3 regions of the Oceanobacillus sp. FSL W8-0428 genome follow, and region 1 is predicted to be linked to each of the others. Evidence: a T-box and tRNA genes for the amino acid it is inferred to sense, from the RefSeq annotation. Region 1 holds a T-box; the other regions hold tRNA genes.
What was found. The T-box of region 1 lies ahead of metG (methionine--tRNA ligase). A T-box ahead of a tRNA ligase gene usually reads a tRNA of that ligase, here a tRNA-Met.
Positions count from the first base shown of each region.

Region 1 (10,603 bases):
GAAATGAGGCGGGCGTCATCCCAATTCTGTTTGTAAATCGTGTGGTAAAGGTTCCCAGACTCTGCTGCCCGACTTCAAGACCAATATCCCGGATTGGAAATGCAGTTTCAAGCAACAATTTCTTAGCAAGCTGCAGCCGTAAACTAGAAATAAAGTACATTGGAGACACACCAACCTGACGTTTGAACAGGCGGGAAAAGTGGTACGGACTGTAAGCTGCTTCATCAGCAAGCACGCTGAGCGAAAGATCTTTATCCAAATTTTGTTGAATAAATAAAATAGAATCTTGAACTGTTTTATCTTGTGTCAGCATTATTTTAGCCTCCTTGTTATGAGTATAACGCAAAATAAAAGAATATCTATTATAATATTAGAATTTTAAGTTATTTTCAGAGGGGATTAGTTTTTTAGTCAGTAAAAAGAATAATAAACATCAGGTGATTAGGAAGCAGACTAGGAAAAGTTGCATACAGAACAAAATTTTTATATAATGAATATAATTTACTAATGGAATGGAGGTGTAGAGATGTTTTTACAAGCCGAGAAATCGTGCGGAGACTGGATGGAATTCTTATATTACTGCCGTGCGAAATTTGCGCTATTTGCTGTTGACGGGACACGTCTGTCCTTTTTTAGTAATTTAATAGCAAATACGAAAGCAAAAAAGCATCTCTGCATCTGATATAGTACGGTTTATTAACGAAATGAAATGACCATACAAGCACACAGGGAGGATAGCTCTTTGTGTGTTTTTTTGTTGCCTTATCTTCATGCAGAGAGGATAAAGGAGAATAAAAATGATTTGCCAAATGAATCAAGTAAAGAAAATGTACGGCGGGAATATTATATTTGAAAATTTATCCTTAGAGGTAAAAGAGAAAGAACGTATCGGTATTGTCGGAAGAAACGGTGGCGGCAAGAGTACCCTGCTACGATTAATGGCGGGCATCACGAAACAGGATGAAGGAAATATTCATTGGAAAAAAGCGATAAGCATCGGCTTTTTAGAACAAATCCCTAATCCAGACGAAGGTGTATGTGTATTTGATATCTTAAAACAATCAAGCGGAGAAATTACAGCATTGGAAAAACAAATGAAAAAAATGGAGCAGGCTATGCAGAACCCTGGCTCAGAACAGGAGCTGGCTGCAAATATCAGCGCATACGGAGAAGCTCAGGAGCGTTTTACGGTACTGGGCGGATATGAATTAGAAGCAAATATTGACCGAATTTCGGCAGGTTTACAAATTCATGATCTGCTGCAGATGCCTTTTGACCAAATTAGTGGCGGAGAAAAAACAAAAGTCGGTTTAGCAAAAATACTCCTCCAGGACCCGGATTTACTTTTATTAGACGAACCGACAAACCATCTGGATCTGCAGGCTGTTGAATGGCTTGGTGAATTTCTGAATAATTATGGGGGAACAGTTGTCGTTATCTCGCATGATCGCTATTTTTTGGATGAGGTAGCGGGAAGAATTTTAGATTTAGAAGATGGAGAGCTTGCTGTTTATCATACGAATTTCTCTGGATACGTGAAAGAAAAGGAAGAAAGGCTGATCCGGGAGTTCCAGGATTATGAAGAGCAGCAGAAGAAAATAAAGAAGATGAAAGAAGCAATTAAACGTTTGAGAGAGTGGGCAAACCGGGCCAATCCGCCAAACGAGGGACTGCATAAGCGTGCAAAAAATATGGAGCGCGCATTGGAGCGGATGAACAAGCTGGATAAACCGCAGTTAAACCGGAAAAAGATGCAAATGGAATTGGATAGTTCAGGAAGGAGCGGCAAGGACGTTATTATGATGACAGATGTACGAAAGCAATTTGGAGAAAAATTGCTTTTTGAAAATGCAGAGATGCATATCCGTTATCAGGATCGCGTTGCTATTATCGGAGAGAATGGAACAGGCAAATCAACCCTTATCCAGCTCATGCTCGGTAATTTAGAGCCGGATCAAGGAGAGGTTATTATTGGCAGTAATGTAAAGTATGGATACCTGTCTCAGCATGTGTTTCATGATATTGCTCCTGATCAGACAGTGCTTGAAACCTTTCGTGAAGCCATTTCAGTGACAGAAGGTAAGGCGAGGCATATTCTGGCAAAGTTTCTCTTTTACGGGGAACATGTTTTTCGGAAAGTAACGCAATTAAGCGGCGGAGAAAAAATGCGTCTCCGATTAGCGCAGCTGATGCATCAGGATATCAATACACTTATACTGGATGAACCGACAAACCATTTAGATATTGATTCAAGAGAAGTATTGGAAGAAACCTTGGAAGGGTTTGAAGGAAGTCTGATTGCCGTGAGCCACGATCGTTACTTTTTAGATAAACAGTTTGACTATTTATATTGGATAGAAGATAAACGAATAACGAAATATCTGGGGAACTACTCGTGGGCAAAGGAAAAACGGAAAGAGCAGCTGTCAGAAAAACAGGCAGCACAATCTTCTGCTGTTAAAATATCAAGCAAAAATATGAATAAATCGTATAAAAGCATAGAGAATTCGTCAATAATGATAGAGAAGCTGGAGAAGCACATTGAAGAGTTGGAAGCAGAAATTTATGTGATAGAGCTGAGAATGGCGGAGACGAAAGAAGTAGAAGAGCTGCAAAAGCTGCAGGAGCAAAAGGAAATTCTTGATAAAAAAAGACAAAATGCCTATGAAAAGCTGCTAGTTTTAGAAAATGAAATATAGAAAATGAAGGCATTCATCGAGCTGTCAGGTGAATGTCTTTCATAAGACTTAGGCTGAGATTGGGATTACGATTACTCGCCCCACCGAAAATATTTCCTGAAATCTTTAACATTTTTAATATGAAAAAATTGATGAGCTGGATAGAGATTCCTGTCGTTTTTTGCGATATAATAGTAGTAACATAGAAATACGAGGAGAAGAGAAGGTGCTGCATTGAAATCCGTTAACGATAAAATAGATTTATTTAAACGTTTTTTCTTAAATAACCGCTTTGTTGTATTTTTAGTCATCTTATTGTTAATTGGCTTAAACATACTTATTTTTACGCATATTTCATTTGTGTTCACACCATTTGTTGTGCTTTTGAAAACAGTATTGCTGCCAATTATTCTATCTGCGATTCTATATTATTTATTGAATCCAATTGTGAATTACCTGGAAAAGAAAAAGGTGAAGCGGATCTATTCTATCTTTGGATTGTACCTAGTTATTATCGGAATTTTAACTATTTTAATCAGCTCTGTTTTTCCTTTTTTAAGAGATCAGATTACGAGTTTCATAACCAGTCTGCCGCCGTTTATTTCAGATATTGAGAAAATGGTAAATGATTTTATCGGCGGGAATTTTATTAATCAGTTTCAATTAGTAGAATATATTGACCTGCAGGGATTTGCTACGCAATTATCTGATCGTTCGCTTGATATAGTGAATAGTGCCTTTTCCAATATTGGCAATGTTATTGGAGCAGTGACAGAGATTGTTCTGGCAATTATAACGCTGCCTTTTATCTTATTCTATTTATTGAAGGATGGAGAAAAGCTGCCAGGATACTTCATTAAATTTCTGCCAGTAACTATGAGGAAGCCAACCCTTGATATTTTGAAGGAAATGAATCATCAAATCAGCAGCTTTATTCGCGGGCAAATTATTGTTGCTTTCTGTATAGGTGTACTGATGTATATCGGGTTTACCATTATTGGGCTGGAATATGCTCCAGTATTAGCACTGATTGCTGCTTTTACAAATGTTGTTCCTTATCTTGGACCGGCGATTGCGATTACCCCTGCTCTAATCGTTGCAATTGTTACTTCTCCATTTATGGTTATCAAGCTGATTATTGTTTGGACTATTGTACAGCTTGTTGAAGGAAAGTTTATTTCTCCGCAGATTATGGGAAGAAACCTTCGCGTGCATCCAATTACGATTATCTTTATTATCCTGACATCCGGAAATTTATTTGGAGTTGTCGGTATCTTATTAGCAGTCCCGGGTTACGCTCTATTGAAAGTATTTGTGACACACGCCTTCGAGTTCTTTAAAATTCGCAGTAATTTATATGAAGATGATTTGGAAGAAGAAAATGGCAATACTGGTCAAAAAAAGTAATTTACAAAAGTTGAATGACTTGCTGGAAATTGCATTTGTAAATAGCCGGATAGTGAGAATATAAAAAGTTCCAAACCTCCCTTTTGGCAGGAGATTTGGAGCTTTTTTATTCAAAGGCATAAGTTTCAAATTATAAAAAGTGCTTGCATAGCTGTAAAATTGAAATTATTGACAGCGTTTTAATTCTGGTGTAAGGTGTTAAAAGACAAGTTAAGGATTGTGTAGGAGATGAAGTTCACACAGTAGGCCGCCTTCTCAGCAAGGAGAATGCGGTTACATCTGTGTGAGCTTTTTTCCTATTTCCCGAACTTGTAAAGTTCAAGTAGAACTATCTATTTAGCAAAGGGGAGATAAACATGTCTGAATTTATGGCAGAGTTAATCGGGACAATGATTCTGATTATATTAGGGGCAGGCGTTGTCGCTGGTGTAGAGTTAAAAAAATCAAAAGCAGCTGGCGCCGGCTGGGTACTTGTTACACTAGGCTGGGGGTTAGGTGTAACGATGGGGGTCTATGCAGTAGGTAATATATCTGATGCTCATCTAAATCCTGCCGTAACATTAGGCTTTGCAGCGATTGGAGAATTTCCTTGGGCAAAAGTGCCGGCATATATATCTGGTCAATTAATTGGCGCTATCATCGGCGCAATTATTGTTTACTTTCAGTATCTCCCGCATTGGAGAGAAACAAAGGATAAAGGAGCAAAACTGGGAGTATTTGCAACAGGTCCGGCTGTGAGGAGCTATCCGGCCAATTTAGTAAGTGAGATAATCGGAACTTTTGTATTGGTTATGGGCTTATTATTTATTGGTGCAAACGAATTCACAGAGGGGTTAAATCCAGCTATCGTTGGTTTATTAATTGTTGCGATTGGTATGTCCTTGGGTGGACCGACGGGCTATGCGATTAATCCGGCCCGGGATTTAGGCCCAAGAATTGCACATGCTATTTTACCAATTATAGGTAAGGGCGGTTCGGATTGGAGCTATGCGCCGATACCTGTTATTGGCACAATAATCGGCGGTGTATACGGTGCCTTTTTCTACCATGCATTTTTTGATGGAAGTATGGGTGCAGGATTTAGGATTATGACTATTGTGGTAGTTGTCATATTTGCATCAGCTTTTGTAAATGAACAAAAGCGGACGCAGCATTCTGTTTCATAAAATGAAACTTCAATCGGCGGGGGCTTTCCTTCCTCCGCTGTCTAAAGGACAAAGGCTAAGTTTGCGACGTCGTGTTACATCCTGTAGGCCCGAACCAATCGGGCCGTTACTGGCTATTTGATCTCCTAATTAGAATTTTCGAACTTCCTCTATTCTCGAAGAGGGAGTTTTATAGCCAGTTACAATGCGAAAGACAGGAATAGAAAAAAGAATTAAGGGAATGCAATATAAGAGGGCGTACTAAACGTGATAAGTAAATCTGAGCTTTTAAATCAGGTAACTTTCTAAATTTAAAAATGGAGGAATCAGGGATGGCAGAGAAATATATTCTTTCAATCGATCAAGGAACAACCAGTTCACGGGCGATTGTATTTGATAATAAAGGGGAAATTATTGATACAGCTCAAAAGGAATTTAAGCAATATTTTGAGAAACCGGGCTGGGTAGAGCATGATGCAAATGAAATTTGGACATCTGTGCTTGGCTGTATCGCAGAAGTGTTAAATAAAACTGGAATTGAAGCGAGTCAGATAGAAGGGATTGGAATTACCAATCAGCGCGAAACGGCAATTGTATGGGACAAGAATACTGGCAGACCAATTTATAAGGCAATTGTCTGGCAGTCCCGTCAAACAGAGCCTATTTGTAAGGAGTTAAGAGAACAAGGATACGAGGATACATTCCGTAGTAAAACAGGTCTCTTAATTGACCCGTATTTCTCAGGAACTAAGGTGAAATGGGTTCTGGATAATGTAGAGGGAGCAAGAGAGAAAGCAGAAGCTGGTGACCTGTTATTCGGTACAGTTGATTCATGGCTTATTTATAAGTTTTCAGGCGGGAAAACCCATATTACTGATTATTCTAATGCTGCCAGAACATTGATGTTTAATATTTACGACTTAGAATGGGATGAAGAGCTGTTAGACATTTTGGGCGTACCGAAGTCGATGCTTCCAGAGGTTCGTCCGTCTTCTGAAGAATATACAAAAACGGTATCTTACCATTTCTTTGGTGAGGAAGTTCCGATTGCAGGTATTGCAGGTGACCAGCAGGCTGCTTTATTTGGGCAGGCATGCTTTGAGCAGGGAATGGCGAAAAACACATATGGCACAGGTGGCTTCTTATTAATGAATACAGGATAAAAACCTGTAGAATCCAAGAGTGGGTTATTAACTACGATCGCATGGGGAGTTGATGGAAAAGTAACCTATGCACTCGAAGGAAGTATTTTTGTAGCCGGCTCTGCTATTCAGTGGCTGCGCGACGGTTTAAGAATGATTGAATCCAGTCCTGAAAGTGAAGATTTTGCGACACGTGTAGATTCAACAGATGGTGTGTATGTAGTACCAGCTTTTGTCGGTTTAGGAACGCCATATTGGGATAGTGATGCACGAGGTTCTGTATTTGGATTGACAAGAGGAACTAAAAAAGAGCACTTCATCCGTGCGACATTAGAATCACTGGCATATCAGACCAGAGATGTAATCGAATCAATGGCAACAGACTCTGATATGGAATTAAAAACGCTTCGTGTTGATGGTGGAGCAGTGAAAAATGATTTCCTAATGCAGTTCCAAAGTGACATTATGGATGTAACCGTTGAACGTCCTGTGATTCAGGAGACAACAGCACTTGGATCTGCATACCTGGCCGGATTGGCTATCGGCTTCTGGGAGAGCCAGGAGGAAATAGCTAAGCAATGGAAGGTAGAGAAAACATTCGAGGACAAAATGGATAATGAAGAAAGTGAAAAATTATATAAAGGCTGGCAAAAAGCTGTCGAGGCAACTCGTGTGTTTAAGCTGGAAGAATAATATTGCTTTATCATGTATATGACTTGGGCAGGTTACTTAATTTTAAATAATAAGTTGATAATATTGTCCAATAAGAGTAAACTAAAACAAATAGTTAAACAGGCAATGAGAAGGAAAAGTAAATTGGGAAGCGCTAAAAGAGAGTCTCTGCTGGTGGAAATGAGGCAGCAAACCCCCAATTGAACAATGACCTTTGAGCTGCGCACTGAACTCCAAAACGGATAGTAGGCTGCGACGAGAGGCACTCGTTACAATAGCAACTGTATAATCTGCTGAAATTAACTCACCAGACGTACAGAAGGAGGCAGACTGTGTGAGCAGTCTGTGAAAATTAGGTGGTAACACGGGAATACTCGTCCTAAGCTTTCTTTGACATAAGAAGCTTAGGGCGTTTTTTATTGCTTAAAGTGCGTGTTCAAAAAATCCGATAAATAGGACCAAGAAGTTCAAGGCGACAAATTTTTACGGACGGAGCGTATGCTTCATAATACGTGAGTATCGGAAAAAATTGTCAACGTAGAAATTCGCCGTGTCATTTTTATTGGACTTTTTGAACATCCTCTTAATATCCTTATCTCATAACTGTATCTATTGAATTAATAAAAATGAGGAGTGTTGGAAATGGCTGTATTTATTGGCGGCGCATGGCCGTATGCAAATGGTTCCCTTCATTTAGGGCATATTGCCAGCTTATTGCCGGGGGATATTTTAGCAAGGTATTATCGTTTAAAGGGAGAAGAGGTTCTGTATGTTTCTGGTAGTGATTGTAATGGAACACCGATTTCTATCCGTGCATCACAGGAAGGGACGACAACTGAGATCATTGCTGAAAAATACCATCAGGAGTTTGTGGACATCTTTGAAAAACTAGGCTTCTCCTACGATTATTACACGAGAACAGATAGCACATTCCACCATCAGGCAGTACAGAAAATCTTTTTAGACCTGCTTGATAAAGGGTATTTAGAGGAGAAAACAACAGAACAGGCATATTGTGAAAAGGATAAGCGCTTTTTACCAGATCGTTTTGTAGAAGGACGATGTCCAGTCTGTGGAGAAAATGCACGGGGAGATCAGTGTGATCATTGCTCTGCTGTTCTTGATCCGCTTGAACTGCAGGATAAAAAATGTAAGCTTTGCGGCGAAGAGCCGGCGATACGTGAAACAGCACATTATTACTTTTCCTTTGGCAATTTTTCAAATGAGCTTACTTCCTCAGTCAATCAAGCAGAGAAGAAAGAACGCTGGCGTGATAATGCCCTTCAATTTTCAAAGCGTTATTTGCGGGAAGGGCTGAAGGAAAGAGCAATGACAAGAGACCTTCCTAATGGGATTGATGTTCCTGTAGAAGGATTCGAAGGGAAGAAAATTTATGTATGGCTGGAGGCTGTTGCGGGTTATTTAACCGCGAGTCAGGCATGGGGAGAAGAGCATCAGCAAGATATAGATAAATGGTGGCAACCTGATAATTCCACAAAAGCTTACTATGTACATGGAAAGGATAATATTCCGTTTCATACCATTATCTGGCCAGCTCTATTATTGGCACTTGGGGAGAAACAGCTTCCTACCCATATTGTTTCCAATGAATATGTTACTTTGGAAAAAAGAAAGATTTCTACCAGCAATAACTGGGCTGTCTGGATAAAGGATGTGTTGGATACCTACCACCCGGATTCACTGCGTTATTTCCTGACCATTAATGCTCCTGAAAACCGGGATGCGGATTTTTCCTGGCAGGAATTTATCCTTAGTCATAACGGTGAATTATTAGGGGCGTATGGAAACTTTATCAATCGTACACTGAAGCTTATTGAGAAAAATAATGATTCGAATATCCCTCAGGCAGATCCAGAAGCAGAGATAGTGGATAAAGTAAAAAAACTTTATCCAGTCATTGGAGAGCTTGTGGAAACAGGGAAATTGAAGCAGGCATTGAGCGAGATATTTGACTTTATACGGGAAGCAAATAAGTATTTTGATTTTCAGGCACCTTGGAAGCAGGTAAAAGAAAATCCTGAGGAAGCTGATAAAACTTTAGCAACCTGTGTGTATATTATTGTAAATACGACGCAGCTGTTGTATCCATTTCTGCCTTATTCTACAAAACAGGTTCAAGAAATGCTGTCAATCAAAGAGCTGGTATGGGAGGAAATAAGTAATCTTCCGCAGCAGGTGAACAAAGTTGTGGCGCTTTTTGAAAGGATAGATAAAGGAAAGATTGAAGAGGAGAAACAGAAGCTGGTGCAGCAATCTGCTTTAAATTGAATGACTCAACAACTGTTAAAAGATCTTGGAATTTATTCAAGGTCTTTTTCGATTTTATAATTTATGGTTGAAAAAAATACTTTATTTTGTATATACTGTTAATATAGTATATATACAATAGTTTAAGTGAAGAGAATGCAAATGAAAGCATGGGTAATTCAGATTGGTTTTTTTATAAGTCTCAATTTAATATTGATGATTGTTGATGGCACGCCTTTGGTTATGGATTTTGAATTTGGTAAGTTTGGGAATGAAATGCTGCAGAAAGATATTTTTACAAGATGGTTTAATTTTTACGAAATACCATTTTTTAATGTGATTTTACTGTTTGCCACCATTCATATAATATTATTTCCTTTTTATCAAATTATCTTTAAAGTACGTGCCAGGAAATAAGTTTCTGATTGAGAATTTTTATAAGCAGATTGACTATGTAAGAGGAAAGAATATATATGAATGAATTTTGCTCCAGTCAATATTTCAGAATGGACAAAACGGGATGATGCATGATGAATGTCTGAAACAATTGAGAACGTTACTGGATACAAAATTTACGAAGTCTGTTCATTTTCTTAAATCTACTTTATTTGTCTTCTTAATTTTAATAGTCCTAATTTTTTATTACGCAGACGATAGTTACTCTTTTTTTACTTCTCGAATTGGATCAAATATTTTCATTATAGCTGGATGAGTTTATTCAATACTTCATACTGTGTATAATGTAGATATACAATCAGAAAAAGAGGTATGGACATGCAAATTATCATATCAAACAGCTCCAAAGAGCCAATTTATGAGCAGATCTTAAAACAAATTCAAACAGCAATTCTTTCAGGCGAGCTGGCGGAAGGAGATGCACTGCCTTCCATCAGACAGCTGGCAAAGGATTTGAAAATAAGTGTGATCACAACAAAACGGGCCTATGAAGAATTGGAGAAAGCGGGATTTATCTATTCCATTGTCGGAAAAGGCTCGTTTATAGCGGAACAAAATTTAGATGTGATTCGGGAGAAGAAATTAAGAGTAATTGAAGAGCAGCTGAGCGCGGTTATTTCTAATAGTAAAGAAATCGGTCTGCCTTATGAAGAACTGCAGGAATTATTAAAGCTGTTGTACGAGGAGTGATGGGAATGGAAAATGTGATAGAACTCCGTGGTGTATCGAAAGCATTGAAGGCATTCACGATAGATAATATGGATTTACAAATAAAACAGGGCTTTGTAACTGGATTTATTGGAGCAAATGGTGCCGGCAAGTCGACGACAATGAA
Region 1 covers NZ_JBBORB010000001.1:2,228,233-2,238,835, forward strand. The annotation lists gene MKY30_RS10400 (helix-turn-helix transcriptional regulator) at 1-313, opposite strand, end outside; gene MKY30_RS10405 (RAxF-45 family protein) at 527-682, shown strand; gene abc-f (ribosomal protection-like ABC-F family protein) at 798-2,699, shown strand; gene MKY30_RS10415 (AI-2E family transporter) at 2,913-4,085, shown strand; gene MKY30_RS10420 (MIP/aquaporin family protein) at 4,442-5,251, shown strand; partial or broken gene glpK (glycerol kinase GlpK) at 5,563-7,065, shown strand; T-box leader at 7,162-7,429, shown strand; gene metG (methionine--tRNA ligase) at 7,687-9,333, shown strand; gene MKY30_RS10435 (YfzA family protein) at 9,475-9,729, shown strand; gene MKY30_RS10440 (GntR family transcriptional regulator) at 10,087-10,458, shown strand; gene MKY30_RS10445 (ABC transporter ATP-binding protein) at 10,464-10,603, shown strand, end outside.

Region 2 (10,603 bases), 2.0 Mb from region 1:
ACACTTGTCGTGTCTAAATTCGTTCTTTCAATTTCTTCCTGATAAGATTCCCCGTTTAAAATTTGAACAACACCTAACTGAAGTATGAGTGCAGAAAATAATAAGAAGATGGCAAAGAAAAGGATATTCATACGAACCGGAAGCTGGGCCCGTTTTTTCTTTTTCTTCTTGTCTACCACTTTGCTCCCCCTTTACATATATTTTGGCCTTATATGGCATTAATTCTATGATTTGTTTAAAAAGCAAAAAAAATTTAAATTATAGACGTATCTTTTTAAACATTTCAGTTATCAATACTACTGTTTGATTCTACCACACTTAACGACTTTTTTCGTCCGTGAAATCTTCTTTTAATGCTATTTTTTGTTTTTTTGTTGGCCCGATAAAAATATTTCGGATACAAAAATAAATAATCGCATGCCCTGCACCAAAAATAATCAGTAATATTGGAATAATCATATCATGCGGAAATAGAAACATCCCGAATATAAATACCATAATCGAAACGATTCTGCCTAAGTTTAAATAAATTTCCCGGACAACAATGTACTCCACCCGTCTTTCTTCTACCATACGGGCTCTGCCAATCACATCATAGGTAAGTGATTCATACGGTACAGTTAAAATGGGAAATGCAATTCCAATAATTACTGCATATATAATTAACCAGAAAAGGCTCATTTCAAAAATAATAATAAAGATAGAGGTGAACAGCAGAATGCCGCCAAACAAAATTGCTTTTTTTCTTAAAGACGGCTTAATCCATTTTAAGGCGACAAAATAAAAGACGATCGATAAGCCTGAAAGAAATAAATTAAAAACTCCTAACACAAGCTCACTGTTTGTAACAAGGAAAATCCAAATGGTAATATAAAAACCATATATCCCTTCCCTTAGCCCCTGGAAAAAATGAGCATGTAAAATACGCTTCCAATTTTTATTTCTCTTTCTTTCATTTATAACAGCAGCTAAAGCAAAGCTCCCTCTGCTCCCCTTACGTATGATGAAAAAGCTGGCTACAATTGCCGCAATGAATAAGCTTAAGGAAATAATAAAAATAGCAGTATAACCAACATCACCAGCCATTTTTGAAATCATCCACCCAGCAAGTAATGGCCCAATCATCCCTGCAAATGACGTTAGTGTGCCTGAAATACCATTAAACCAATCTCTCGTATCTGGTTCTGTAATTTCAAAAGTCAGCAGGTAATAAGCCAGCCAGAAAAAACCATAACCTATTCCCAATAAACAGCCGAGAATAAAATTATAATATGCTGCAAGCTCACCAATCCAAAGAACAAATAAGAAAAAGAAACATAAGAAAAGTATCCCGATTCTTAATATAATGATACGATCTATTTTTTTCGATAATTTCCCTGCATAAATAAACGACAATGCTTGAAATACATAGCTCGCTAAATGATAGTTAGCAATCACAAAAAAGTCGCCGGATTGCTTCCATAAGTACACATTTACAAAAGTATTTGATAAAAAGATCCCGGCTGCATATAAAACTCCAATCAACAGTAGCATCCACAAGTCCCTGTATTCATCTTTTTGGTTTTTGTATCTTCTATATTGCTGATGTAATTGCATAAGAAAACGACTCCTTCTCCTTTTATTTTTAGCGAAGGAATCGTATCTATACAAAAAGCTTGCAGAAGTTTAAATTTCTGCAAGCTTTTTGTAATTATTTATTATTTCGCAGCTTCGTAATTGTTAGCTACTTGATCCCAGTTTACTACATTCCAGAATGCTGAAATGTATTCCGGGCGTTTATTTTGATATTTAAGATAGTATGCATGCTCCCATACATCCAATCCTAATAATGGTGTTTTGCCTTCTGTTAATGGTGAATCCTGGTTTGGTGTGCTTGTGATTTCAAGCTCGCCATTATTTAATACCAGCCATGCCCAGCCAGAACCAAAGCGTCCTGCTGCTGCAGCTGCAAATTCTTCTTTAAATTTGTCTAAAGAACCGAATTTGCTGTTGATTTTATCAGCCAGCTCTCCTGCAGGTTCTCCGCCGCCATTTGGTGACAGTGTCTTCCAGAAAAAGCTATGGTTAGCATGTCCACCGCCATTGTTGCGTACTGCTGTGCGGATGTCTTCAGGAACCGCGTTTAAATCGCTGACAAGCTCTTCTACGGATTTATTTTGCAGATCTTCATGTCCGTCTAGTGCATCATTTAATTTTGTAACGTAGGTGTTGTGATGCTTCGTATGGTGAATATTCATTGTTTCTTTATCGATAGTTGGTTCTAATGCATCGTATGCATAAGGTAATTCTGGTAATTCAAATTTTGCCATGTGTAACTCCTCCTCTAAATAAATGATGTTTTTTTAAGCTCTTCACTTATTAAGGTATCAAAGGAAAGTATTTCTTGCAAATATTTTGCACTCACCTCTATCGTCAATTCCTTATAAAACAACAATTTTAAAAATAGATTATTTCTATTTTTGATTTAAAGAAACTTTTTTGCCTTAAAGAACTGTTATTATCTAACCGGATTTTCTTCACAATCTTAGGCAATACCTATTTCAACAAAGGAAACAAGAGGATTAAAAAGGAGCATAAAAAAACAAGCCTTAAGCTTGTTTTTAAAGATGGCTCGGGACGGAATCGAACCGCCGACACAAGGATTTTCAGTCCTCTGCTCTACCGACTGAGCTACCAAGCCAAAAAGATGAACTTCCATAGAAAAGCTCTGCATTATTCTTTTATAATATATGTATGGAGGAGGTAGAGGGATTCGAACCCCCGCGCGGTTTGACCCGCCTGTCGGTTTTCAAGACCGATCCCTTCAGCCAGACTTGGGTATACCTCCCGGCAGAATAAATGGTGGACCCTGCAGGACTCGAACCTGCGACCGATCGGTTATGAGCCGATAGCTCTAACCAACTGAGCTAAGGGTCCTTTCACTATTTTTAATGGGGCGACCGGTGGGGATCGAACCCACGTATGCCGGAGCCACAATCCGGTGCGTTAACCACTTCGCCACGACCGCCATGTAATAGTAGTTTATGTATTTTTTTGGTAGCGGCGGAGGGGATCGAACCCCCGACCTCACGGGTATGAACCGTACGCTCTCGCCAGCTGAGCTACACCGCCATGGCTCCACAGGTAGGATTCGAACCTACGACCGATCGGTTAACAGCCGATTGCTCTACCACTGAGCTACTGTGGAATAATGTTTTTTAATGGTTCTATGTCAAATGTGGTGGTGGAATATCATTCCTCCACCTCTTTATTTATAAGCTTGCTTTAAGACAAGCTTTACCTCTTGTTGCCATAGAATTTTCTTTCTCATTCGATCAAACTGTTTAATCCCATAAGATAATCTTTTTAATACTTTAATCGTATTATTAACGCCTTCTATGTAGCCATTATTAAAGGGATACATAAAAGAATGCAGAATTTCTTGTTGCCATCTTTTAAATGTACGTGCGACACGATGAAATCCCTCTAACGCGGATGCATTCAACTTCTCCAGGCACGCTTCTAATCCAGCAGTTGCGTTGTGCGCATCACTTTCCTTAAACCACGTATCCAATTCATGCTTTAAACCATAAGCTTCCTTTAAGCGGGGATCTATCCTTAATAATTGCTCGACTTTCTTCTTCTGATCATCTGAACAGGTTGTCCATGATTTCCACAGAAGTTTTTTGGAACGTTTCATTCGAATTCGATCTTTCTTGGGCAGCTCCTTTTGAACTTCACGGCGGACCTCATCTAGAGCCCAATAGGCCTGACGCATAAAGTGAAAACGGTCAGCGATAATCAGAGGATTTCCCAGTGCTTTTCGAATTGCTTGTTTAAACGCTTGAGATAAATCCATTACTACCATTTCTACTTTACCTGTATCACAGGACTTTAAGTACGCTTCAATGGTTTCCACTTTTCGATTTGGCAAGATATCGATAATTCTTCGGTTCTCCACATCGACCACATTCAATTGAAACCTCTCTCCATCCGCGTCACCTTTAAACTCATCGATCGCAATGACTCGCGGCAACACTTTGCTGGTAGTTAACTCCTTCTGATCAAACCACCGTAAGACACGATTCACTGTTACTCCGGTTACTAGCGCCGCTGTACGAAAGGAACTCACCGCTGCATGCATCATCGCTGTCGTTTGCACACTCGCCATACAACGTTGATACCGATGAATCATTTGTAGACGCTCATAAAATGTGTGATGACACGACGTGCAAATATAACGTCGTTTTCGCAGGGAAAGATGAACTTCCTTGGTTGTAAACGCTGGTCCTTGAATGCTTTGCCAACGATAGCCATGTATCCGCTTGGTTCTTTTACGGCAAAAAGGACATTTCTGCATACGCTGTTTCGTGAATAATTCTGCAATAAAATAACTTTCTTCTTCTCTGATATCCCACACATCTACATGCGTATCTTTAATTCCTAACAACTCTGTGATAAAATGATGATGCACTCTTTTCCTCTCCCATTCCTTTTGTCTCGACAACTCAAGGTTACCAGAGAGAGGAAATAGAGTGTATTTTTTTGTCTCCGTTCCATCTGGCGATGGAACGGAGGGCACCACCACATTCAGTATAGAGCCCAATTTTAAAAATAGATTATTTCTATTTTTGATTTAAAGAAACTTTTTTGCCTTAAAGAACTGTTATTATCTAACCGGATTTTCTTCACAATCTTAGGCAATACCTATTTCAACAAAGGAAACAAGAGGATTAAAAAGGAGCATAAAAAAACAAGCCTTAAGCTTGTTTTTAAAGATGGCTCGGGACGGAATCGAACCGCCGACACAAGGATTTTCAGTCCTCTGCTCTACCGACTGAGCTACCAAGCCAAAAAGATGAACTTCCATAGAAAAGCTCTGCATTATTCTTTTATAATATATGTATGGAGGAGGTAGAGGGATTCGAACCCCCGCGCGGTTTGACCCGCCTGTCGGTTTTCAAGACCGATCCCTTCAGCCAGACTTGGGTATACCTCCCGGCAGAATAAATGGTGGACCCTGCAGGACTCGAACCTGCGACCGATCGGTTATGAGCCGATAGCTCTAACCAACTGAGCTAAGGGTCCTTTCACTATTTTTAATGGGGCGACCGGTGGGGATCGAACCCACGTATGCCGGAGCCACAATCCGGTGCGTTAACCACTTCGCCACGACCGCCATGTAATAGTAGTTTATGTATTTTTTTGGTAGCGGCGGAGGGGATCGAACCCCCGACCTCACGGGTATGAACCGTACGCTCTCGCCAGCTGAGCTACACCGCCATGGCTCCACAGGTAGGATTCGAACCTACGACCGATCGGTTAACAGCCGATTGCTCTACCACTGAGCTACTGTGGAATAATGTTTTTTAATTAGCAACAAAATATAATTTATCATGTTATGTAGATTATGTCAACAACTTTTTTTGCGGTGTTGCAAAAGTTTTTATCAGAAGTTGACTGCAAGAATTATAATAGCACGTAATATAACATATTTCAACAAAAACTTTTAAAACTTATATAATTTCTTTTAGTTAATAGTAAATTAAGCTGCTTTTCGTATGAATTCCATTAAATTCATTCATTTAACAAAGACTCTGCCTGAAAAATAAACAGACAGAGTCTTTTATACAAATTAATAATTAATGCTCTTCTAAAACATTTTGTGCAATATTTACAGCATGATCACCAATTCTTTCTAAATTACTTAAAACATCTACAAAAACGATACCTGCTGTTCCATTACAAATCCCCTCATTCATTCGAATGATATGATTTTTACGGAATTTACGTTCCATTTTGTCAATTTGGTCTTCTTTTTGTATAACTTCTAAAGCAGCTTCCTTATCATTCGTTTCTAAGGATTCCACAGCCTGCTTAACTGTCATATAAGTTAAATCGAACATTTTGTTTAAGTCTTCAATAGCTTGCTCCGTCAGCGAAACTTTATTTGACATTTTATAGTCAACCAACTCAACAACATTTTCAAAATGGTCGCCGATCCGTTCAATATCACGGATAGTGCTCATTAATCCGGTATGCTCTACACTCTCAGGTTCTGTTAAGTTGGTAGAAGCAATATCCACTAAATACTCTGTAATCTTACGGTCGAGGTTATTTAGTGCTCCCTCAATTTGCAGAGCCATCTCTGAACTCTTTGGATTTTGTGTAGTGATATAATTATGCGTTTCTTCTAATCCCTGATACGCATATTTCCCCATACGGACCACTTCCAATTTAGCCTGGGCAAGCGCCAGTGAAGAAGACTGCTGAAGAAAAATGGAATCTAAATGCTTTGGCTTATACTCAATAACAACATCATCCCCAGGCACAAGTTTAGTAATCAACCATGCTAAGAAGCCAATGAATGGAAACTGAATAATGGTATTTGCTACATTATAACTGCCATGGGCAAAAGCAATCGTCATTTCCTTATTAAGATTTAATGCCGTCTCTAAATAACTCACAAAATTTGTAAATGGAAACAGAAGTATCATAAAGATAACTGCACCAATCAAGTTAAAAGTTACATGTGTATATGCAGCACGTTTGGCGGCAACAGAAGTTCCAATACTAGCTATAACCGCTGTAATCGTTGTACCGATATTATCACCAAACAATACTGGAATAGCTGCATCTAACTCGATAGCACCCTGTGCAAATAACCCCTGCAAAATACCGATGGTTGCTGTTGAGCTCTGTACGATTACAGTAAAGACTGTACCAATTACAACCCCCAGGATTGGCGTATCACTCATTGTAACCGTCAGTTCATGAAATGCATCTAAAGAACGGAGCGGTGTCATTCCACTACTCATTAATTCGAGTCCAAAGAATAAAGAACCAAATCCAAATAATGCCTGTCCTACAGCTATAATCCTTTGCTTTTTAAAGAAAAAGATTGTAAAGGCACCAAGTGCTAAAATAAGTAACGAATATTCTCCAATATCAATTCCGATAATAAATGCTGTAGCAGTAGTACCGATATTGGCACCCATAATAACACCAATAGCCTGTCTAAGTGTCATAAATCCTGCATTTACAAGTCCTACAGTCAAAACTGTAGTTCCTGAACTGCTTTGAATAAGTACCGTTACAAGAATACCGGCAAGTACACCCAAAAATGGGTTGCTAGTAAACCGGTCTAAAATATCCCGCAATCGGTCCCCTGCAGATTTTTGGAGGCCGTCTCCCATCATTTTAATCCCCATAAGGAATATACCAATTCCTCCAATAAATTCAATAATTAACTTCTGAACATCGATATCCACGTAAACTTCATCCCTTCTACCTCTTATGTAAACTTTTGTAGAAATTTGCGCCTCATTCATTATTGATGATTCTAAAGAGAATGTAAACATGTATTAAGAAAAATTTACATAGATTTAATATTTGTTTACATTCAAAGAGAAAGGGATGCTTAGTTTTTGTTTTTCTCATGAAAATATGTATAATATTAGAAATAAATGCATACAAATAAAGGATTCACCTCCATTTTTATGAAGTGAATCCTTCTTCAGGGATTTCTATATAAATCAATCTTCTTGCAGCTCTTCTACACGAACACTCGTGCCGTCTACTGCAACTACTTTAATTGGTGTACCCTTTTTAATCCAGCGTCCTCCGGATACGGCACTGTAGTGTTTTTTATTTACTTCAATTGTGCCGGATGGCCTAAAGTCTGTCAGTGCCATTCCTTCTTCTCCTAATAGAGCTTCATATTCTGCACTGAGCGAGCTGTAGCCCTCTTCTTTTGTAAGTCGATCGACTAAGGCAATTTTGGTCCACATCTCCCTCCGTTTAAATACCTTTAAGAATACTAAGGAGGAAAAAGCACCAACAATGATGCTGATTACTGCATAGAGACCATTTGCAAAAGTCGGCTGAGGCATTGCAACAGCAACTATCATTAAAACCAGTCCTATTGTCGCCAGCGTTCCATCATTAATTACTTTCCCATCAATAATAATCAGTAATATTCCTAAAAAGTATATAATAAACATCAGTAAGACCGAATTGGTTTCCGTATACACAGTAAAATAAACTGTAATAAATCCTAAGCCCAATACACCAAAAATACCACGCATATTTACGAATATTTCTCCTAATATAAATAAAGTTCCGAAAAATAAAGCCAGGAATCCAATCCATTGTAATTCAACTATGTCCATACGCTTCACACCCTCTCATTGTCCTATTACTATATGTACGTATGAATGAAATAATTAGTTTCATAAAAGGAGATTTTTTTATGGGTTTTTTACGTAGAATTTCCCTGATTACTCTTATTATATTAGTTGCTGTAAGTATTTTTCAAGACTTAGCTCATTCTGGCAGCGGAATCTCCCTTTCAAATAAAACTGATTCAGAATTGCCGCCGTTTGAGGCGGTTCCTGTCAAAGTAAAGCCGGGAGATACCGTATTGAGCATTACAGAAGAAATTCAAACTGCATCTGGGTATACCGTTGCAGTCGATATTATTTTGGAAGCTTTTGAATCATTAAATCCAAATACTTCACCAATTGAAATTCAAGTACATGAAATATATTACTTTCCACTGTTTCAAGAAAAATAAAAAAAGGCTGAAATTCAGCCTAAGAAAGAAATGGAATAAAGAAAAACGCAGAAATTAGTGAAAGAATTCCAGCTATAATACCTATGATACCAAGTGTATTTGTTCCTCTGCTTCTCGCTACAAAGCCAAATACAATACTGGCAGCTCCAAGAATAACCGGCCAGGTAAAGAAAGAAATAACAGCCAAAATAATACTCCCCCAACCATACAAGGTACCTGGGTTAAAGCCCTTTTCTTCTTCAAAATCCGGCAATTCAGAATCGGTAAGCTCCGCTGAAAACTCCTCCATTCTTTTACTGTCTAATTTATTATTTATATGCTCATGCTCTGGGCCTTGCCCATGATTTGGTGCATCTTGGACATTGTTGTCCTGATTTTTATCATTCATGAAATAAACTCCTTACTTTTAGAGGATGTTCAAAGAGTTCAACAAAAAATGAATTTCTTGAACATACGCTTTTAGATTTATATGGTTAGTTTACGGAATTTAAATCATTTCAAACAGGTATCATACGGCATTGCAAGAAAAGAATGGTATAATTATTTTGTTCTTTGCATATATTTACATGATGGATGAACATAAGGTGAATAATACATCTACAAAGGGAGCGGTATTATGTCTTTTTTTATAAAAGAAATGATAAAAAATAAACTTCGTAAATTAACCTCAGGTGAAATCTTACACTACAGCAGCCAATATGGCTTCTCCATAACACCTGCACAAGCTGATCAGATAGTGAACTACTTAAGAGTTTCTTCTCCAAATCCATTTGATCAGGCAGATCGTGACCGCTTTATGGCAGAACTCGCGAAAATTACGGATCAAAAAACAGCACTGGCGACACAGCAGTTAATGGATGAGGTTATTAAATCATATGGTCTGGAGCATTTATTTTAAAAACACCAAAAAAGATGAGCAATTTTTAATTTGCTCATCTTTTTTGTATTTATAGAGACATTTATTTGCCTTCCATAATTATTTCTTTTAAATTCTCTTGGAAATTTCCTTCACGCAGCATAGCTATTTCATGTTTATATGGTGCTTTCTTATTTTTCTTATCTGTGCCTACATATGGTGTCTCAAGAATTTTAGGCAGGTTACTAAGCTGTGGATGATGAACAACTTTGTGAAGCGCATCAAATCCGATATAACCAAAACCGATGTTTTCGTGACGGTCTTTATGTGCCCCACGGTCATTTTTACTGTCATTTACATGCACAACTTTCAGCCGGTCTAAACCGACAATTTTATCAAAAGTGTTCAATACACCATCGAAATCATTTACAACATCATAGCCTGCATCGTGAATATGACAGGTATCCATACAAATAGAAAGGTGTTCATTATGCGTCACACCATTAATAATTTCAGCCAGCTCCTCAAATGTACGTCCCATTTCAGAGCCTTTTCCAGCCATTGTTTCTAGAGCAATTTGAACATCATTTTTTTGTTCAAGCACTTCATTTAATCCTTCAATAATTTTAGGGATGCCTTTGTCTGGGCCTTCACCGACATGAGCTCCTGGGTGAAGAACAATTTGTTTCGCCCCCAGAGCCTCTGTACGCTCGATTTCACTCCGCAGAAAATTAACACCCAATTCAAATGTCTCTGGCTTCACGGTGTTACCAATGTTAATAATGTATGGCGCATGAACAACGATATCAGATATTCCATTGGACTCCATATGCGCCAAGCCTGCTTCGATATTTAATTCTTCAATAGGCTTTCTTCTTGTGTTCTGCGGTGCACCTGTATAGATCATAAATGTATTTGCACCGTATGAAGCAGCCTCTTCACTGGAGCCTAATAACATTTTTTTACCATTCATAGAAACATGAGAACCTATTTTCACCATATTTATTCCTCCTAACGCTTTTTCCTTCTTTGTTCTTTTGTCAGTTGTCTTTTAATTTGCTGTTGCTGCTGCTTCTGCTTTTTCTTGTAACCCGGTTTTACTTTCTTAGCTTTTCTTACCTGCTTCCAGGCTTCCCGATCTGTACTTGTATCTTCGGTTTTACGGCGCTGTCTCGCATTCCAGGATTTATCCT
Region 2 covers NZ_JBBORB010000001.1:4,213,985-4,224,587, forward strand. The annotation lists gene MKY30_RS20235 (peptidoglycan D,D-transpeptidase FtsI family protein) at 1-131, opposite strand, end outside; gene MKY30_RS20240 (MFS transporter) at 319-1,596, opposite strand; gene sodA (superoxide dismutase SodA) at 1,698-2,309, opposite strand; tRNA gene MKY30_RS20250 (tRNA-Phe) at 2,608-2,680, opposite strand; tRNA gene MKY30_RS20255 (tRNA-Ser) at 2,735-2,827, opposite strand; tRNA gene MKY30_RS20260 (tRNA-Ile) at 2,840-2,916, opposite strand; tRNA gene MKY30_RS20265 (tRNA-His) at 2,932-3,007, opposite strand; tRNA gene MKY30_RS20270 (tRNA-Met) at 3,035-3,111, opposite strand; tRNA gene MKY30_RS20275 (tRNA-Asn) at 3,113-3,187, opposite strand; gene MKY30_RS20280 (ISL3 family transposase) at 3,248-4,453, opposite strand; tRNA gene MKY30_RS20285 (tRNA-Phe) at 4,759-4,831, opposite strand; tRNA gene MKY30_RS20290 (tRNA-Ser) at 4,886-4,978, opposite strand; tRNA gene MKY30_RS20295 (tRNA-Ile) at 4,991-5,067, opposite strand; tRNA gene MKY30_RS20300 (tRNA-His) at 5,083-5,158, opposite strand; tRNA gene MKY30_RS20305 (tRNA-Met) at 5,186-5,262, opposite strand; tRNA gene MKY30_RS20310 (tRNA-Asn) at 5,264-5,338, opposite strand; gene MKY30_RS20315 (Na/Pi cotransporter family protein) at 5,622-7,250, opposite strand; gene MKY30_RS20320 (NfeD family protein) at 7,515-8,150, opposite strand; gene MKY30_RS20325 (hypothetical protein) at 8,231-8,554, shown strand; gene MKY30_RS20330 (hypothetical protein) at 8,574-8,942, opposite strand; gene MKY30_RS20335 (DUF2624 domain-containing protein) at 9,171-9,452, shown strand; gene MKY30_RS20340 (deoxyribonuclease IV) at 9,514-10,410, opposite strand; gene MKY30_RS20345 (DEAD/DEAH box helicase) at 10,422-10,603, opposite strand, start outside.
Region 2: it has a tRNA-Met gene. The T-box ahead of metG (methionine--tRNA ligase) is inferred to sense a tRNA for this amino acid. The anticodon was not compared.

Region 3 (10,603 bases), 450 kb from region 1:
ATATAACGGAATTTTGTACTTGGTTGTTTGGTTCAGTTTTGAGAGAGCAATCTCTCAAGGAACTTCTGTTAAAACCGTCACGTCCATGTGACAACACAGAAGTCACCACATCCGTGTGGAAGCTTGTACCTTGAAAACTAAATAAGAGTAACAACGACATCAAACTTTAGAAATAAGGCAAAAAAGCTATTGATATAGCAACACAACTGATTACGAAGTAATCAGCAAACTTATTCCAAAACTTTAGTTAAGTGAATAAGGGCGCACGGTGGATGCCTTGGCACTAGGAGCCGATGAAGGACGGGACTAACACCGATATGCCTCGGGGAGTTGTAAGTAAACTTTGATCCGGGGATTTCCGAATGGGGGAACCCACTGTTCGTAATGGGACAGGACATCTATCTGAATACATAGGGTAGATGAGGCAGACCCGGGGAACTGAAACATCTCAGTACCTGGAGGAAGAGAAAGAAAAATCGATTTCCTGAGTAGCGGCGAGCGAAACGGAAAGAGCCCAAACCAAGAAGCTTGCTTCTTGGGGTTGTAGGACACTCCATTGGAGTTACAAAGAAATTCTTTAAACGAATCGACTTGGAAAGGTCAGCCGAAGAAGGTAACAGCCCTGTAGTTGAAAAGGAATTTCCTCCGGAGTGTATCCTGAGTACGGCGGAACACGTGGAATTCCGTCGGAATCCGGGAGGACCATCTCCCAAGGCTAAATACTACCTAGTGACCGATAGTGAACCAGTACCGTGAGGGAAAGGTGAAAAGCACCCCGGAAGGGGAGTGAAATAGAACCTGAAACCGTGTGCCTACAAGTAGTCGGAGCCCGTTAATGGGTGACGGCGTACCTTTTGTAGAATGGACCGGCGAGTTACGATTGTATGCAAGGTTAAGTGGAAGACACGGAGCCGTAGCGAAAGCGAGTCTGAATAGGGCGAATGAGTATGCGGTCGTAGACCCGAAACCGTGTGATCTACCCATGTCCAGGGTGAAGGTCAGGTAACACTGACTGGAGGCCCGAACCCACGTATGTTGAAAAATGCGGGGATGAGGTGTGGGTAGCGGTGAAATTCCAATCGAACACGGAGATAGCTGGTTCTCTCCGAAATAGCTTTAGGGCTAGCCTCAAGATCGTGAGTACTGGAGGTAGAGCACTGATTGGACTAGGGGCCCCTACCGGGTTACCGAATTCAGTCAAACTCCGAATGCCAGTTACTTCAACTTGGGAGTCAGACTATGGGTGATAAGGTTCATAGTCGAAAGGGAAACAGCCCAGACCGCCAGCTAAGGTCCCAAAGTATACGTTAAGTGGAAAAGGATGTGGCGTTGCACAGACAACCAGGATGTTGGCTTAGAAGCAGCCATCATTGAAAGAGTGCGTAATAGCTCACTGGTCGAGTGACGCTGCGCCGAAAATGTACCGGGGCTAAACGTATCACCGAAGCTGCGGATTGTTCTTACGAACAATGGTAGGAGAGCGTTCAAAGTGCAGAGAAGTCAGACCGTGAGGACTGGTGGAGCGCTTTGAAGTGAGAATGCCGGTATGAGTAGCGAAAAAAGAGTGAGAATCTCTTTCACCGAATGCCTAAGGTTTCCTGAGGAAGGCTCGTCCTCTCAGGGTTAGTCGGGACCTAAGCCGAGGCCGACAGGCGTAGGCGATGGACAACAGGTTGATATTCCTGTACCACCTCATGATTGTTTGAACAATGGGGGGACGCAGGAGGATAAGGAGTGCGCACTGATGGATGTGCGTCCAAGCATGCGAGGAAGTCAGATAGGCAAATCCGTCTGACATATTTCTGAGCTGTGATGGGGAGGGAAATAGAGTACCGAAGTTCCTGATTTCACACTGCCAAGAAAAGCCTCTAGTTAGATCATAGGTGCCCGTACCGCAAACCGACACAGGTAGGCGAGGAGAGAATCCTAAGGTGAGCGGGAGAACTCTCGTTAAGGAACTCGGCAAAATGACCCCGTAACTTCGGGAGAAGGGGTGCTCACTTGTGAGTGAGCCGCAGTGAATAGGCCCAAGCGACTGTTTAGCAAAAACACAGGTCTCTGCGAAGCCGAAAGGCGAAGTATAGGGGCTGACACCTGCCCGGTGCTGGAAGGTTAAGGGGAAGAGTTAGCTCTTCGGAGCGAAGCTTTGAACCGAAGCCCCAGTAAACGGCGGCCGTAACTATAACGGTCCTAAGGTAGCGAAATTCCTTGTCGGGTAAGTTCCGACCCGCACGAAAGGTGCAACGACTTGGGCACTGTCTCAACGAGAGACCCGGTGAAATTATACTATGCGTGAAGATGCGCATTACCCGCGACAGGACGGAAAGACCCCGTGGAGCTTTACTGTAGCCTGATATGGAATGTTTGTGCAGTTTGTACAGGATAGGTGGGAGCCTTTGAAGCGTGAGCGCCAGCTTACGTGGAGGCACCCGTGGGATACCACCCTAACTGTATGACCATTCTAACCCAGGACCGTAATCCGGTTCGGAGACAGTGTCAGGCGGGCAGTTTGACTGGGGCGGTCGCCTCCTAAAAGGTAACGGAGGCGCCCAAAGGTTCCCTCAGAATGGTTGGAAATCATTCGTAGAGTGTAAAGGCAGAAGGGAGCTTGACTGCGAGACCTACAAGTCGAGCAGGGACGAAAGTCGGGCTTAGTGATCCGGTGGTTCCGCATGGAAGGGCCATCGCTCAACGGATAAAAGCTACCCCGGGGATAACAGGCTTATCTCCCCCAAGAGTTCACATCGACGGGGAGGTTTGGCACCTCGATGTCGGCTCATCGCATCCTGGGGCTGTAGTCGGTCCCAAGGGTTGGGCTGTTCGCCCATTAAAGCGGTACGCGAGCTGGGTTCAGAACGTCGTGAGACAGTTCGGTCCCTATCCGTCGTGGGCGTTGGAAGTTTGAGAGGAGCTGTCCTTAGTACGAGAGGACCGGGATGGACACACCGCTGGTGTACCAGTTGTTCCGCCAGGAGCATAGCTGGGTAGCTACGTGTGGAAAGGATAAGTGCTGAAAGCATCTAAGCATGAAGCCCCCCTCAAGATGAAACTTCCCATCACTTCAAGTGAGTAAAATCCCTCAGAGACGATGAGGTTGATAGGTCCGAGGTGGAAGCGTGGCGACACGTGCAGCTGACGGATACTAATCGATTGAGGACTTATCTAAGTTTTTTGATGTCACGTTACTCTTATTTAGTTTTCAGGGTGCAAATCCTAAATAAATAAGTCTGGTAGCGATAGCGAAGAGGTCACACCTGTTTCCATGCCGAACACAGAAGTTAAGTTCTTCAGCGCCAATGGTAGTTGGGGGATTCCCCCTGCAAGAGTAGGACGCCGCCAGGCAATCCTTATTTCACAGTACCTTAATGGTAGAACTTCGGTTAATAACCGACTGGTCGTAGATTTGAAGTTTAACTTTTAAAATCTGCCTGTGAAATTATTTATTTTCCTATTAACTGGAAAATAATACCTGGCCCGTTGGTCAAGCGGTTAAGACACCGCCCTTTCACGGCGGTAACACGGGTTCGAATCCCGTACGGGTCACCAATAATGGAGGATTAGCTCAGCTGGGAGAGCACCTGCCTTACAAGCAGGGGGTCGCAGGTTCGAGCCCTGCATCCTCCACCATATAAGACTTATAAATTCATATCGCGGGGTGGAGCAGTCTGGCAGCTCGTTGGGCTCATAACCCAAAGGTCGCAGGTTCAAATCCTGCCCCCGCAACCAAAATGGTCCGGTAGTTCAGCTGGTTAGAATGCCTGCCTGTCACGCAGGAGGTCGCGGGTTCGAGTCCCGTCCGGACCGCCATATACCACCTTGGATCAACTGATAGAACCGCTGACTTGTAATTAGAGAGTCACAGGTTCGAATCCCTTTAATTCTTCCATACATAATAGTTAATTGGCTTGGTAGCTCAGTCGGTAGAGCAGAGGACTGAAAATCCTTGTGTCGGCGGTTCGATTCCGTCCCGAGCCACCATCTTAAATATGCGGGTGTAGTTTAGTGGTAAAACCTCAGCCTTCCAAGCTGATGATGAGGGTTCGATTCCCTTCACCCGCTCCATTATTAAAGTGGGCCTGTAGCTCAGCTGGTTAGAGCGCACGCCTGATAAGCGTGAGGTCGGTGGTTCGAGTCCACTCAGGCCCATTACTTATATATATTTATGATGCAAATCTCATACATTTGTATGTTAATATAAGAATTATCATGATGACCTTAACTCATGCCCAACAGCCTTCTAAGCTGCGGGTCAATGATTTAAACCCTCTCTATGAGGTCTTTTTTTAGGAAAATTACTCGATGACTGGAAGCTACTCCCGTAAAGAAGACAAGTTGTGAGAGAGTTTTTTTTTTGCATACATATTTATAACTTTCCCTCTTTGTTTGCTCCATTTTTCTCTTCAAAATCCTTTTTGCCGTATATAGCACATTCAATCGAAATTTATTTCAAAATAAAATTAGCCCTCAGCTTCAAACTAAATTATGAGGATGCTATAATTGGTTTTTCAAACTATCTTTAAAGGGAGAAATATACATGCAATTATACGACAAACCAATGAGAGCGTATTTACATAATGATTTAGCAGCCTTTGAATCAGAGGAAAATGACAAACATCTTATTTATTTTTTTGAAAAGGGTTACGTAACAGTTCTTGGTGAGTTTGATTCTGATAAGCATGCTGGAGGAAAAGCCTGTATTATTTTTAATCAGGATGATGTGATATCTGTTGAAAAAGGAATGCTGCGTTTTATTGATGTTAAGAGTTAATGAAAATAATAATAGAGCTAATGTTGAAAAATGAGCTTATTTGTGCTGTTAAAACTGCATTGCAGCTAGATGGGATGATCAAGTAGCCATTAGAAGAAACATCTTTTAGTTCGGCATTCAAAAATGTGACAGATAAGTTTATCGTGCCCCTTTCAATAGTAACGGAAGACCAAAATAAATGTTAAACTGGAATAATATATTTATTTCCCGGAAGGAGTTTAGTTACCCATGAGTAGTCCACTTCCTAAAATCGGTAAGCCTGCAATGAATGCCCTTCATCATATAAATATTAAAACAATTGAAGATGCTGCTAGGCTTGATGAAACAACACTGCTTAAAATTCATGGTGTCGGACCAAAAGCAGTCAGCATATTAAGGGATACACTAACAGAAAAAGGATTAAAGTTTGCGGAGAGTAATCAGCTCTCATTCACTCCTGACTTTGCAGTTCTTGGTGATTTAAAATGTGACAATGCCCCCAAAAGAAGAATTATTCGTGATTTTATTATAGGGCGTGCCGCCGGCAAGGAAGAAATATTAAAAGATGTCTTAACGGAGGACGTTATATGGTGTGTGATTAATAGGGAGGAGATTCATGGATTTCTGAACTTTTCTCAAAAAGTATCTGAAACAGATTACCCTGTCAGCAGCGTGGAAATAGCTATGAATCTTACCCATGGTAAAGAAGGAGCTTCACATACAACCATGACGTTAAATGATGGCAGACAGATTTATATTGCAGATTTTTTTGGGTTTGCCAGCAATAAAAAAGACGCTAAGATTAAAATGATTACAACTTATTTTGCGGGCCAATATTAATTCGGTTTCATGATCGACAATGCTTTTTGGATTAATTTGTGTGGAAGTCAAGAAAACCGGTGTTTCGTATAAAAATCCGGTTTTCTTGACTATTAAAAAGTTATTTGTATCGTTTAATTGACAAAGAGCATCTAAAGTTTTTTAAGATAGACTCTTGCCCTAATTTGTAATAGTAATCTAAAAGAATAAACAGCTACCTTTTATCTGACCAAGCCTCTGCAACTGCTAACAAATCTTTACCGGATTTATTGTCAATTGCCAGCAATAATAATCCAGTGGAGACACACTGAAGGAAGCCCCATTCCCAAATGGCTTGTTTGTCCACACCTGTTAGCATACTCAAATGGGCACACCGTTCCATACCTTTTTCTACAGGATGGTGCTTGTATTCTTCAGTCCATTCTCTCATCAAAACACCTAAATCATAAGCTTTTTCGTAGATTATGCCATCTGGATCAATCAATTTAAACTGATTTTCTTTGGATGTATCTTGTAAAATATTCGTGTTATGGGCATCCCCGTGAACGAGTACATGATTTTTCGGATTCTCTTCCTTATGTCTTGAGTGGAGAAAACGATAGGCAAATGCAATCGTCCCCTCTGAGCATGGGTAATTTAACGATTTCCAGGTGCTTTCAATAAACCCGCTAAACCAAGAAAAAACCTCTTTGTTGCTTTGCAATGTGGAATGCTGGAAAGGAACAGTCCATGTTTTTTGTAAGGTTGAGCAAATAATGTTAATCTGCTCAAGAACTGGTTTGCCAGTCTCTTTTAAAGGTTTCCCGAGGCGTCCTAATAAAGAAGCCTTTTTATCGTAATCATAGGCAAATAATTTTACATATCCATTGCCGTTTGCCAGCTCTAAAGCTTTTATCGCATTAGAAAAATCAACTTGCCAGACACTATCAGGCATTTCCATTTTTATTACATACTCGTTTCCTTGCCCGTTTACTGCATTTGCTACAAAAGCAGTTGAACCGCCAAATAAGGTTTGTCCAACTTTAATTTTCCATTGGTTTTCAAGTTCTAAAATAACATCGTTCAGTTTCTCCAGCCATTTTTTCCCGGCTTCACCATTGGCAGTGGCTCTGCTGATTACAAGTGGTGGAATTTCTCTTTCATACTTCATATAACTTTATTTAATGTAGATAATAAGATGTGGTAGAAAGCTTCTTTATCTACCGTTCTTGCAATGTCTACATTTCCATTTTTATTTGTTGTAAAGAATGTGGAACCCATCGATGATTCCTCATTTGTTTCAACGGCGACAAAGCCTTTTTCAAATTGGCATATTTCCGGGTGGAAAATGGAAACGGCCACTAAAGGGTCATGTAACGTTAATTGATTGGAGCTTTCTAACCAGGCATTCCCAAAGTCGAGAACTGCTTTGGTTAAACTTGAATTTGTGTGAAACAATTCATTTGCCCGTGCTGCTTCAATAGTAAGCCTCCCCGTAACCTCAAGTGGAATAGCTTTATGGGCTTTTACGTTGGAAGCAAACACGATTTTTGATGCCAGTGGATCTGCCCAGGAGTTCCAATTATACCAAGGCTCAGGCAATGGTTCTTTTGCAAAATATCCATTCATCAGATATAGACCTTTTAATAGACCGGGAGCGTCCGGATAGTCACGAAATAGAGCAGCAATATTCGTCATATTGCCAATACCGATTAGAGTAATGTCATGTGGATGGTCTTTAATCTGTTGATACATGAACGCTGGAGCATCCGCTTTTTTATAGGTATTATGCTTCCAATTAGATAATGCCGAAGCACCGTCCGGCGTTGGATATACCGGTACAGGTTGCAGTGTTGTATCCAGGCCTGCAACAATTGAGATTTCCCGGCCAGCTGCTTTGCAGATCGCATCAGCAACAGCGGCTCTTTTTTCTGGTTCACCGCATACGGTTGTAATCCCCATTAAACTGCATTGAGGTTCATTTAATAAGTATGCCAGGCACACTGCATCGTCAATATCGCCGCCAATATCTGTATCAAGTAATATTTTTTTCATAATAAATACCTCCTGTAATAATAGAAATTCTTAATACAAGAGTTCTTTGCAAATCCCCATGCTGCACCTCCTTTTTCATGATTGTATCATACGTAACAAATGATGTTTAGAGCCAGTGAGGTTAATTTTAGGCATTCTTTGGGATACAAAATTCATAAACGTTCAGTTGGTGGAGGTATTTTTATATGAAAACTTATATTATTTGCTAACAGATGTAATAATAGCTTGATTTTTATAAACCACTATGTTTAAACTTAAAGCAGATAAACGTTGAAAGGGTGAAAAGAGTACATGATTTATTAATCCTATTTATAAGAAAAACATTCGTTATAGGTCACGAAACGTTTTCTGGATAGGATAAGTCTGTGCTTTTTTACTCCAATAATACGAAACAGAAAAATATTGGTACATCATCCTCCTATTCAGAAACCTGACATTTATAACATTGCATTTTCCGAATAGGATTCATCATGTACTTCATAATAATCAAAAGGTATTTTCTTTTTGTTATTTATGATTACCTCCTGTTCAGAATATGAATTGGGGGTTTTTAATATGTCTATCTCTATAATAGCTGGATAATACGTTTAAGAAGCTCGTTAAAAAATCTAATGGTTAAATGGAGGAATAGGATGAAAATGAATATAACAGAATTTACAATCGCTAAAGCTGATTCCGGTCCTTATGGTATTGCTGCAGCAAAAGACGGAAATATTTGGTTTACCCAATATAAAGCAAACCAAATAAGCTGCATCAATAAGAATGGGGAAATAAAAGAGTATGAAGTACCCACTCCAAACGCAAAGCTGATGTGCTTAACTGTCTCATCCAGCGGTGATATCTGGTTTACAGAAAATGCTGCCAATAAAATAGGGAAACTGACAACAGCAGGTAATTTTACAGAATACTTATTGCCGTATCCTGATTCAGAACCGTATGGAATAGCAGAGGGACTAAATGGTGATATATGGTTTACGCAAATGAAGGGAGCCCGTATAGGAAAGCTGAACGCTGATGGTATGATTCATGAATATGATTTGCCCAATAAGGAATCCTATCCTGCTTTCATTACTTTGGGTTCAGACAACGCACTTTGGTTCACTGAAAATTAAAATAATGTCATTGGAAGGATTACAGATGCAGGGGAGCTAACAGAGTATCCTATACCAACAGCATCATCAGGCCCGGTCGGTATTACTACTGGTTCAGATGATGCTGTCTGGTTTGTCGAAATCATTGGAAATAAAATAGGGCGAATCACGACAGATGGGAAAATTACAGAATTTGATATACCAGCTTCAAATGCACGTCCGCATACGATTGCTCCAGGAACAAATAATGATATATGGTTTACGGAGTGGGGACAAATAAAATTGGTCAGATTTCGCTTACAAATGGAAAGATAAATGAATATGACATTCCAACATCAACCTCAGAACCTCATGGCATCACATGCAATGAAGATGGAGAGATATGGTTTGCGTTAGAGTGTAATAAAATAGGCTGTATTAGAAAAAATTCATAAAAAGGGCGTGAATATATGACAGAAATAATAAAAGGGCCGGATCCAAATCAAATATATCCGATAGCTGGAAATAAAAATGTTCAGTTTATCAAACCATTGCTGACAAAAAAGAATATCGAAGCTGGTGAATACACGTATTATGACAGTAAGAATGGAGAGTCTTTTGAAGATCAAGTTTTATATCTTTATGAATTAATAGGGGATAGATTGATTATCGGAAAGTTTTCTTCGATAGGGCCTGGAGTTACTTTTATCATGAATGGAGCGAATCATCGCATGGATGGTTCTACTTACCCTTTTAATATATTCGGAAATGGCTGGGAAAAGCATACACCCTCGCTGGATATGCTGCCTCTAAAGGGAGATACAATTATTGGTAATGATGTCTGGATCGGTATGGATGCTATGATTATGCCTGGTGTAACCATAGGGGATGGAGCGATTATTGGAGCCGGCTCAATCGTAGCAAAAGATGTTGAACCATATACCATTGTGGGAGGAAATCCTGCTAATCAAATCAAAAAAAGATTTTCTGAATCTAAAATAAAAGAGTTGTTACAGATAAGGTGGTGGGATTTAGATATTCAGGTTATTAACAATCATATGGATGCTATTCTTGGTTTAGATATGGAAGTGCTTAGGAAGGTTTCTAAGGGCGGTTATTAAATAAATTTATGTTCATTTTATAATTCCGAAAGATGTATATGATTTACAGGAGAGATCAACCCTGTAACGGCTTTGGAAACAATTCTGTTTTCAATACCATGTTAAAAGTATCTAAAGCGGTTTTTTAAAGTTAAACAATTATATATGGTAAGTGAAAAAAGGAGATGATTCCAGTGAGTTCGAGAGTTCCAATGATTGGTATGGTACTTGTTAAACTCCACGCAAAGTCTATATTATGAACAATAGTGGTACTTTGTGTGGAGTAAAATAATAACCGCCTAACTGGCCTGATAGGAACAGTTTATAGTATAAACTTTGCTGCTTTAAAATTAATTACATTTTTAAGAGGCGGAGTTAGAATGAGATATATAAAAGCTGATTATGTTTTCCCAGAAGAGTTACTTAAAGAAATACAGAGATATGTACACGGCGAGTTAATTTATATTCCGAAAATGCGGGAGGAAAGAAAAAATGGGGAGAAAAAACAGGGGCCAGAGAATATCTGGATCAAAGAAACGCTGAAATTAGCAGGAAATTCAGTGCTGGAATATCTATTGATAAACTCTCAGAAACTTTTTGTCTTTCCTATGATAGTATTAAAAAAATTGTTTACTCAAAAAATACAAAATAACAAAGGGCTTGAGGAGAAAATCATCCTCAGGTCTTTTTTGTGCATACTTGATTATAAATTATTTTATATATAGATGAAGTATAAAAGCTGTTATACAGCTCACCCCTCGCCCTTATTAGTATGGGAGCCAGTTATTTTATCATTGCATTTGAATGATCTTTCCTCCATTTTATGTGCCCAG
Region 3 covers NZ_JBBORB010000001.1:1,780,858-1,791,460, forward strand. The annotation lists rRNA gene MKY30_RS08170 (23S ribosomal RNA) at 246-3,166, shown strand; rRNA gene rrf (5S ribosomal RNA) at 3,227-3,342, shown strand; tRNA gene MKY30_RS08180 (tRNA-Glu) at 3,472-3,546, shown strand; tRNA gene MKY30_RS08185 (tRNA-Val) at 3,552-3,627, shown strand; tRNA gene MKY30_RS08190 (tRNA-Met) at 3,650-3,726, shown strand; tRNA gene MKY30_RS08195 (tRNA-Asp) at 3,731-3,807, shown strand; tRNA gene MKY30_RS08200 (tRNA-Phe) at 3,903-3,978, shown strand; tRNA gene MKY30_RS08205 (tRNA-Gly) at 3,989-4,062, shown strand; tRNA gene MKY30_RS08210 (tRNA-Ile) at 4,073-4,146, shown strand; gene MKY30_RS08215 (hypothetical protein) at 4,535-4,768, shown strand; gene MKY30_RS08220 (DNA-binding protein) at 4,997-5,587, shown strand; gene MKY30_RS08225 (aminoglycoside phosphotransferase family protein) at 5,781-6,716, opposite strand; gene MKY30_RS08230 (nucleoside hydrolase) at 6,713-7,600, opposite strand; partial or broken gene MKY30_RS08235 (Vgb family protein) at 8,233-9,125, shown strand; gene MKY30_RS08240 (Vat family streptogramin A O-acetyltransferase) at 9,141-9,791, shown strand; partial or broken gene MKY30_RS08245 (CD3324 family protein) at 10,151-10,422, shown strand.
Region 3: it has a tRNA-Met gene. The T-box ahead of metG (methionine--tRNA ligase) is inferred to sense a tRNA for this amino acid. The anticodon was not compared.